Regions from separate parts of the Synechococcus sp. RS9916 genome, predicted to be linked through region 1. Evidence: predicted binding sites of a transcription regulator. Region 1 holds the regulator's gene; the other holds the start of a gene.
What was found. The regulator NtcA, encoded in region 1, controls nitrogen genes in cyanobacteria. The targets are predictions, from matches to a motif close to GTANCNNNNGNTAC.
Positions count from the first base shown of each region.

Region 2: the regulator NtcA is predicted to act here: its motif matches at 1,898-1,911, upstream of RS9916_RS15015 (DUF4278 domain-containing protein).

Region 1 covers NZ_DS022299.1:2,446,292-2,450,499, forward strand. The annotation lists gene pth (aminoacyl-tRNA hydrolase) at 1-123, shown strand, start outside; gene RS9916_RS12230 (DUF3146 family protein) at 120-377, shown strand; gene RS9916_RS12235 (hypothetical protein) at 355-798, opposite strand; gene RS9916_RS12240 (DUF3084 domain-containing protein) at 824-2,032, opposite strand; gene ntcA (global nitrogen regulator NtcA) at 2,094-2,768, opposite strand; gene rph (ribonuclease PH) at 2,883-3,650, opposite strand; gene RS9916_RS12255 (cob(I)yrinic acid a,c-diamide adenosyltransferase) at 3,841-4,208, shown strand, end outside.
Region 2 covers NZ_DS022299.1:160,128-164,335, reverse strand. The annotation lists gene RS9916_RS01045 (PhzF family phenazine biosynthesis protein) at 1-182, shown strand, start outside; gene RS9916_RS01040 (hypothetical protein) at 191-463, opposite strand; gene RS9916_RS14690 (hypothetical protein) at 575-739, opposite strand; gene RS9916_RS01030 (DUF411 domain-containing protein) at 1,068-1,556, shown strand; gene RS9916_RS15015 (DUF4278 domain-containing protein) at 1,955-2,422, shown strand; gene RS9916_RS01020 (cupin domain-containing protein) at 2,903-3,367, shown strand; gene RS9916_RS01015 (hypothetical protein) at 3,412-3,723, shown strand; gene RS9916_RS01005 (hypothetical protein) at 4,087-4,208, opposite strand, start outside.

The DNA.
Region 1 (4,208 bases):
TCCCTGCTCAAGGACGTGTTGGATGAAGTGTTGCGGGGTGTCGATCTGATTCAGCGTCAAGGCTTGGAGCGGGCAGGCAACCGCCTCAATGGACTGAATCTGGCTCCGGAGGAGCCTGCGTGACCCCTCTCCCAGTTACCACGGCCCATCTGCGCGTGCTGAGGCAGAGCTTCCAGGACAAGTGCCTGGAAGGTGAAGTCAGTGCCGGTGGCTTCAACTGGCAGTTTTGCTGGACATTCGAAGGGGGCGAACTCACGGTGGAGCCTTCGTTAGGCCGGGCGTTGATCCAGGACGCCCTGCTGCGGTTTTTGGTGAAGGCCGACTATCACCTGGAAGCAGGAGGCGATTACACCTTCACCGTGCGGGCACGGTTCTGAGTCCAGGTCCTTGTTGGGGAGGATGGCTCCAGGTCAAGGGATGAGGGAGCTGATCTTCCAGCAAGACCAGCGCCGCGATGCCGTCCAATTCGCCGGGGGGGAGCTGGAGGCCCTTGGGCAAGAACCGCCGCCACCCGCGAGCGGGCCAGATTTGCCAGTAACGGTCTCTGGCGCGCAGGGTCGTGCCCGCTTCCTTCACGATGCGCATTGGAGCGAGGTGTTGGAGTTGCTGCTGCCATGCCTTGCTGGAGGTGCCATCGCCGATCACCAAAGCTTCCAGGGGTGTGTGTTGGTGCCACCGCTCCAGTTGGGTGCGAGTGTCGTCTGCAAGCACCACGAGGGCATCTTTGATTTCACCCTGGCTGCAGTCAGCCAGCACAAGGCCGCATTTGCTGCGACCGGGATCAACTGCAGCGACCATGCCGCGAAGGGGTGGCTGAGTTCGCTCAGTTACGGCGTTCATTGATGCGCGCTTGGGGAATGGTGCCGACCGGCTCGATCCGCACGATCACCGGATCTGCGGTGTCGCTGCGTTGATTGGCAATCACCTTCAGTTCGATGCGAGAGGGAGAACGACGCAGCAGCGTGCTGCCGAGTTGGTTCAGGGCATTGGTATCGAACTGCAAGCCTTGCACCAGCGACCCGCGTCGCTGCGCTTCAGCGAGAGCCGATGCCAGCAGTAGGTTGAGGCGGTTGCGCACGGCTTCGCTGTTGGTTTCATCCCGTTCCAGCGCGGTTCGGGCCAGCACCGCATCGCGTTGCACCACGGTGGTGTTAGGTCTGACTTCCGGGAAGGCGTAGACCACTTCCTCTCCCAGCAACACATTGGCTGCCGAGCGGATGTTCACAACCCAGGTTCCCGGCTTTGTGATGGTGGACTCGAGGCGCTGGATGTCATTGCGGGGCACCAACAGGATCTGGCGGTCGGGGGTTTCCCCAGGGAGCACGCGTTGGTAGGCCTGGAGATTGGCTTCCCGCAGCAATTGGTCGATCACCTGTTTGGCCTGGTTGGGACGATCCAAACGGAGCGTGGCGGTCGCTAAGGGCTGGCCGCTGCTGAGCACCACATTGCCGAGGCGCAGAGCGAGTCGCTGCTGTTCCAATTCGCGCAGTTCGGCTTCGCCCTTGCTGATGCGTGATCGCACGTCGGCCAGCTCGTTCTCTGTGCGCTGGATTTCTGCATCGCGGGCCTGGACATCCCGGCTGAGGCGCTGTCGCTCAGCTTCAAGCCGTTGCCGTTCTTTCTGCAGGGGCACCAGGGTTTGGCGCAGTGCATCGGCTTTCGCTTTGGCTGTTGTGAGATCCAGGCGGGCCTGCTCACTTTCCCGCTGGGCTTGGGAGAGAGAGCGGGCTGCTCCGGCCTGGGCTTCACGGCTGCGTTCCAGTTCGCTGCGGCTGATGCGCAATTTCTCTTGAAGCGCATTGAGCTCAAACAGACCGACCCGCAGTTGACGACTCACCAGCAGCAGCAATCCCAGCGAGAGCGCTGAAATCAGGCTGCCGGTCAGCACTGTGATCACCACAGCGGTGCTGCGGGGGCGAAGGCCCAACAGGCTGAGGCGCGCCTTTCCAACGCTGGACCCCAGACGATCGCCCAGGGTGGAGAGGACTCCACCAAGGACAAGCAGGATCAGGATCAGCAGCCAGCCGGTCAACGTCGTTCAGCGGTCGGGAAACGCTCAGGCCAACCGGCGACCATTGTCACCTGAAGATCCCTCAGCTGAACTTTTTGGCCAGCGCGATCGGATCCAACACCGTGATTTTTTTGCGGTCAATCTCCACCAGCCCGGCGTTGCGGAGATCGCCCAGCAGGCGAGTGATGGTGACGCGAGTCGAACCGATGGCTTCGGCGATCGCTTGATGGGACAGGCGCAGATCGATGGTGATCCCGCGATCGCCTGGCACGCCGAAATCTCTGCAGAGCACCAGTAGAAAACTCACCAGTCGCGACGACATGTCGCGGTGGGTGAGGGTCTCGATCATCGTTTCGGTCTGCAGAATCCGGCTGGAGAGGCCCTGCAATAACAGCAACCCCACACTCGCGTCCGCTTCGATCGCCTGACGTACGGATGCGGCGGGGGCTGTCAACATCTCCACGCGGGTGAAGGCCACGGAGTGATAGAAGCGATCGGAGCGATGGCCGGTCAGCAACGACAGCACACCGAACAGGCTGTTTTCCCGCAGCAGCGCCACGGTGATCTCTTCCCCTGACTCGTAAACCCGCGACAGGCGCACAGCACCGCGACGGATCAGGTACACCCGCTCTGCAGGATCTCCAGGGAAGAAGATCGTTTTATTGCGCTCCACCATTTCCGAGGTAGCGCCATCCAGTCCACGGATCACATCCAGGAGGGTGCGCTCCTTCTTCTCGGGGGTGTTCACCAGGGTCATCGGTCCCGGTACTGGAGTAACGGTACGGCTGAAGCCGTGCATGACTCCCGGCATGGATGGCTTTGCAGGTGACTGGAAGTTACGGATCAGTTCCGTAGTGCCGTGTAGCAACCATCACGAAATCGAGCGATTACGGAGCGCCTGGCGCTGGCTGTCCATCAACTGCTGCAGGCCTGGTTCAGCCAGATCCAGCAGGCCATTGAGTTCGCTACGGCTGAAGGCTGCTCCCTCGGCAGTGCCCTGGATCTCCAGCAGATGCTGGTGCTCGTCCATCACCACATTCAGATCCACATCCGCACGGCTGTCTTCGCTGTAGTCCAGATCGAGCAGTGGGGCGCTGTTCACCAGGCCCACCGAGACGGCGGCCACCTGCTTGGTGATGGGTTGGCGCGTCACCAGTCCCTGCGCCAGCAGTTGGTCGCAGGCGTGCTTCAGCGCGACCCAGGCCCCTGTGATGGATGCGGTGCGCGTGCCTGCATCGGCTTGGATCACGTCGCAGTCGATCAACAGGGTGTTTTCTCCCAGGGCTTCCATGTCGATGCAGGCCCGCAGGCTGCGGCCGATCAGCCGCTGGATTTCCTGGGTTCGCCCCGAGAGCTTGAGCAGTTCCCGGTTTTGGCGCTCGGGGGTGGAACCCGGCAACAGGCGGTATTCGGCACTCAGCCAGCCTTTGCCTTGTCCTTTCCGCCAGCGGGGCACGCCCTCCTGGTGACAGACGCTGCAGAGCACGGCCGTGCGCCCCGTGCGCACGATCAGGGAGCTTATGGCGAAGCCCATCGGATCCCAGTTGATGGCAAAGGGGCGAAGGTCTGCGGCGCTGCGGCCGTCGTTGCGCTCCTCGCCAGGCGTTGAGTGGGTGCCGCTGCTGCTGAGGCTGGTCATGGCGTTGTGGGGCGCAGGCGTGAATGGTCTGAGCCTGGCAGGGGCCGTTTGCCGGTTTCCACAGCCGCATGGGGAGAGAAGGGTGTCGGTCGACACCGTGACACCAGGGATAGTGTCAAAAGGCTTGTGAACTGATCCGGCGGCGCTAGGTTTGAATCCAGCGGGTCACCCCCGGACGCACGAGCTCTTGATGACAGCAAGCCTCAGCACCAGTCACCGTCCCGGCGAGGTCCGCAGCGCAGATCACCGGACACTGGAGCGTGCAGGTCTGCATCCTCTGCCTCAGCTGCCAGCTCGCCCTCCCCTGCATCTGGTGTCTCCAGAGGGGCAGCTGCAGGTGCATACCGCTCCCTATCGGGGCAGCTTTGCTTCCGTTTTGAGCCAGGCCCTGCGTGCTGCAGGTCTCGGCAGCCGGGTGATGGTGGTGCAGTTTCTCAAGGGAGGGGTGGCTCAGGGGCCTGATCGCCGCCTCACCCTTTGTGGCCGGCTCCAGTGGTTGCGGCCTGATGTTGCTTGCTGTCTGGCCGAGCCCGCTTCGGAACAGGAGCCAGACACCCT
Region 2 (4,208 bases), 2.3 Mb from region 1:
CCCACTGCAGCCTGGTGCCTTACTGGGTCCAGCGTTTGGGGAAGCAGTCGCTGCATGCGCGCCAACTGTCGGCACGGGGAGGAACGTTGCACTGCCAGATGCATGGCACGCGGGTGCTCATCAGCGGCCGGGTCGTGCCCTTTCTGCGCGGGACCCTGCACTTGCCTGACCCAGTGACCTGAGCCGAGCGTCAGTCTTCGTCGTCGAAGTCGGGCACCACCACGCGAAAAGGTCGGTTTTCTCCAGGGTCCTCGTTATCGAGGATGAAGGACCCGAGGTCTTCGTCGATATCAAAGACCACCAAGCCATCCTGGTCAGGGTGGACCCCTTTCATCTCAGGGTGACCGGAGAGCATCTTCTGCACCCGGCGCCAGTCCCCGACACGCTCCAGCACCTGCCGCACCACATAGTCGGTGAGGATCACTGCAACCAGCAGCAGGTTGAACACGAGAAGAAGAGTCATCAGCACCTCTCTCATTGAGATCACTTTAGGGCGCCCAGTCATCTCTGACAGGAGCATTCCACCCCAGTGGGGTTACTCAGCGATCAGGGGCCGCTACGGCAACAACGTCCGTCATCCGTCGTCGTCAGGCTCCGCACGCAGATGCACCACCACGCAGTGCTCCACACAAACACCGTCATTCAAATCACAACTGGTGATGCATTCGAAATACGACTCGATCGCATCGCGTTCCTCAAGAGCAGGATTAGTCACACTCGCCAGAGCCAGGGTCGCCATCAGAGAACTCCACCCGTCACAGTGCGATGACACTAAAACGAATGCGGGAGAAATCCTCCTCAGATTGCGAAGAACAAAGTACCCACGTTGTTGTACCTAACTCCTTCCAAATCCCTCTGAATTTAGCTGAACACAGCGATCAATGGAAATGCAGTGACCACCAGGGTCAGGACGATGAATGACCAGATCAACATCAAGCCAATACTGTGCTGATCAATCTCATGAAGTGTGGGGGTGCGTGTGACCATGGGTCCAGCGGCATCTGCCCCATTCCCTAGCCAGGATGCATGGGTGCTCACATCAGCATTTTCACTCCCCAAGCGGCTGCATGACTTCGCTGCAATCCCTGCTCCTGCGCATGACCGGCTATCTGCTCAGCAGCCTGCTGGTGCTGCTGGTTGCTGCGGCCAGTGCGCAGGCACAAACCAACCCCAAGGTGGTGGTGCATCGCTCCGCCAGCTGCGACTGCTGCACCTCCTGGGAGAACCACCTCAGCGCTGCTGGTTTTGTCATCACTGATGTAGTGAGCAACAACCTGGACGCAGTGAAATCCTCCAACGGAATCATCCCGGAGCTGGAGTCTTGCCACACCGCCCTGGTGGAGGGCTACGTCATCGAAGGGCATGTGCCAGCCGCCGCCATTCGCCGCCTACTAACAGAACATCTCTCCATTCGCGGCCTTACAGCTCCTGGCATGCCGATGGGCTCACCAGGGATGGACGATGACGGCATCACGCCGGAGCCCTACGCAGTGCTGGCCATTGACAAAAACAGCCACACAACCGTTTATGAGCACTATCCGCAAACGAACGAATGACTCACGATAGAGCAACAAATCAGCCCAATAATCGCATCGACGTGGGCTATCGGCTCAAAGAAGAAAACGGACACAAGCTTAAAACCCTCTGTGTCATCGACACCAACCCCAGAAAAATTAGCAACACCCAGTTTGCGGCTGCTGGAAAACCTCCGAGACATTGCCAACTGCGAAAGAGACAAGGCAATACATCCAACCGGCAAGATCCAAGAGCGACCCATCAATTGGAACAGCAGGATGCAAGACCTTTGCAAGACCTAAGCATTAGCACTTAAAACCAAGGGTGATAAAGAAAATCACAACAACTCGGACTCCGAGAGCCAAGCTTGCTTGAATACTTTGTAGCAATCGCTACCAACGTTCACCCCGCCCATGCGGGGCGCAGCTCGACTCAGGCCATGGAACGGGGACCTGAGCTTTCTCCGGAACAACTCATGACGACTCTTCTGTATCGGGGCAAGACGTACACCACTCACCACGAGCCTGCACCCAAGGCTTGCCGGGAACTGAATTACCACCAACAGCACTACAACACCTGCCGCGCCCAGCTGAAGCGCGATCACCATCCCCAGCTGAACTACCGCGGAATCCAATACATCAAGGACGCCCCCAAATCAGAGTGCGCGAGTGCCGAAGCGCGACTGCGTAACGACCGGCAGGCGTATCTGGCCGTGGCCCGCGACCTGGCCGAGGCCCAGTTCCAGCGCGGTGACGCAGAACTGGCCAAGCGATTATGGGAAGAAGTGGGAGATCGTGGGATGGACGTCGATCGCATCACCCATCTCCTCTATGGCTGCTGGTTCCAAGATGATGCCGAAGCCATGCGCGAAGCCGACGAGGAGTTTTTAGCGGCTCATCACGCTTGATGCCTTCAGCGTCGTTTTCACGGCATGAAACCCTTCTTTAAAGACAGCGACATCCAACATATGCTCTACTTTGCATGTGTTGGATCAGATCAAGAAGGAGCAATGATGCTTCAATCCAATCTGAGCACAAACACGCACCACAGCGCGACCTTGGATCGGAAGATTTTCAGAGCCAAGACCGATCCAAGTTAAAAACCTGACTGCATCTCAAACGCAATCCTGTTCAGCGAGCGCTAAGGATAGAAATCGCCGAAGGACCCAGTGCGCAGGCCAAAGCTCGGAATGGCTGATGGCGACCATCCACGATCAAGGTTCCCATCGGTTCGGCGCGAGCGTGATCAAGCTTCATGGTCGGCAAGTCGGGTAGACCCATTCGGCCTGGATGAGCTTCAGCATCCCCCTGCCACCACACCACTGACGATCCCCATCCGAGGACAGTTCGGAGAAGCTCGCCAGACTGATCGAAGCCAGCAGAGCACCATGGCCAGGATCCAGCCAACAACTGCCTTCGTGTCGGCCTTCCTTGCGCTGCTGGCCAACACGATGCTCCAAAGCCCGGCCGCCCTTGCCCACGGTGGCAGCAAGGAAAAGGCGTTGGGCATTCAGGTGGAAACCCTGGCGAAATCCACCCAGGAGTGGGATGGCGACACCCTGCCGGCCTATCCACGCAGCCAGCCCGAGATCCAGATCCTGCGCATCACCATCCCCGCCGGCGTCACCTTGCCGCTGCACACCCATCCGGTGATTAATGCTGCGGTGATCACCAAAGGGCGGCTCGAAGTGCAACTCAAGGGCGGCGGCACACGTGAATTCGGCGCCGGAGAAGCCCTGATTGAAGTCGTGAATAGGGTGCATTTCGGCAGAGCTCTGCCGGGCAGCGAGGTGGAGGTGATCGTGTTCTACGCCGGCACTCCAGGACTGCCAGTGACGGTGCTCACCCCCTGAGCGGTCCGAAATCCGCCAGAGTGCGGGGCCTCAGAACAACACCCATGACCCCTCCCAGCCGCGATCAGGTGCTTGCTGCGTCCGCCGGCTGGGTGGGTGCCCTGTTGAACGTGTTGCCCGGCCTGGGTGCGGGCTATCTCTACCAACGCCGCTGGAAGGCCTACTGGATCACCTCGATCCTCTCCACGGCCTGGTTTGTAGTGGGCGCTGCCCTTGGTGGAGGCACCTCGGGACCGGAAGCCCCCCAGAACCAGCTGATCGGACTGCTGGGCCTGGTGCTGCTCAGTGGTGTGACCGCCAGCGAAGCGGGCCTGGCGGTGAAGCGGGTGCGTGAGCAGCTGAACAGCGACGCCTAAATCGCCAACGGCGCCGGAATCACTGGCTTCGCCGCTTTTCCGAGCTTGTGGTTGTGGTGGTCCTGGAGGCTGCGCCTGGATTTCTCCACACGAACCAAGCGAGCCACCAGAGCTGCAGTGTCGTGGTCTGACAGATCGCCATCGTCTCTCCACTTCAAACAGGAGAGCGGCGAAGCAGGTATTGCCTTCATAGCTATGTACGGTCCGATGACCGACACATTACGGTCACTAAATCCTGACGACTAGAAAGGAAAGCTAAAGATCAATCAGTATTTTTGAGTATTAATCACCAAGCAAAATCAATTTTCTCTTTCACATTTTCTTTGGATTGAATGCGGCAGGCCGATGTGTGTCTGCGTCCGCTCATGAACGGCGGGCTGCACCGCGGCCATTACCGATCAACCCCAGATCAATGGCCAGACCCACGGCCACCACCAGCACGCCACTGAAACTCGACAGGCCTCCGAAACCCGCCACCGCCCAGC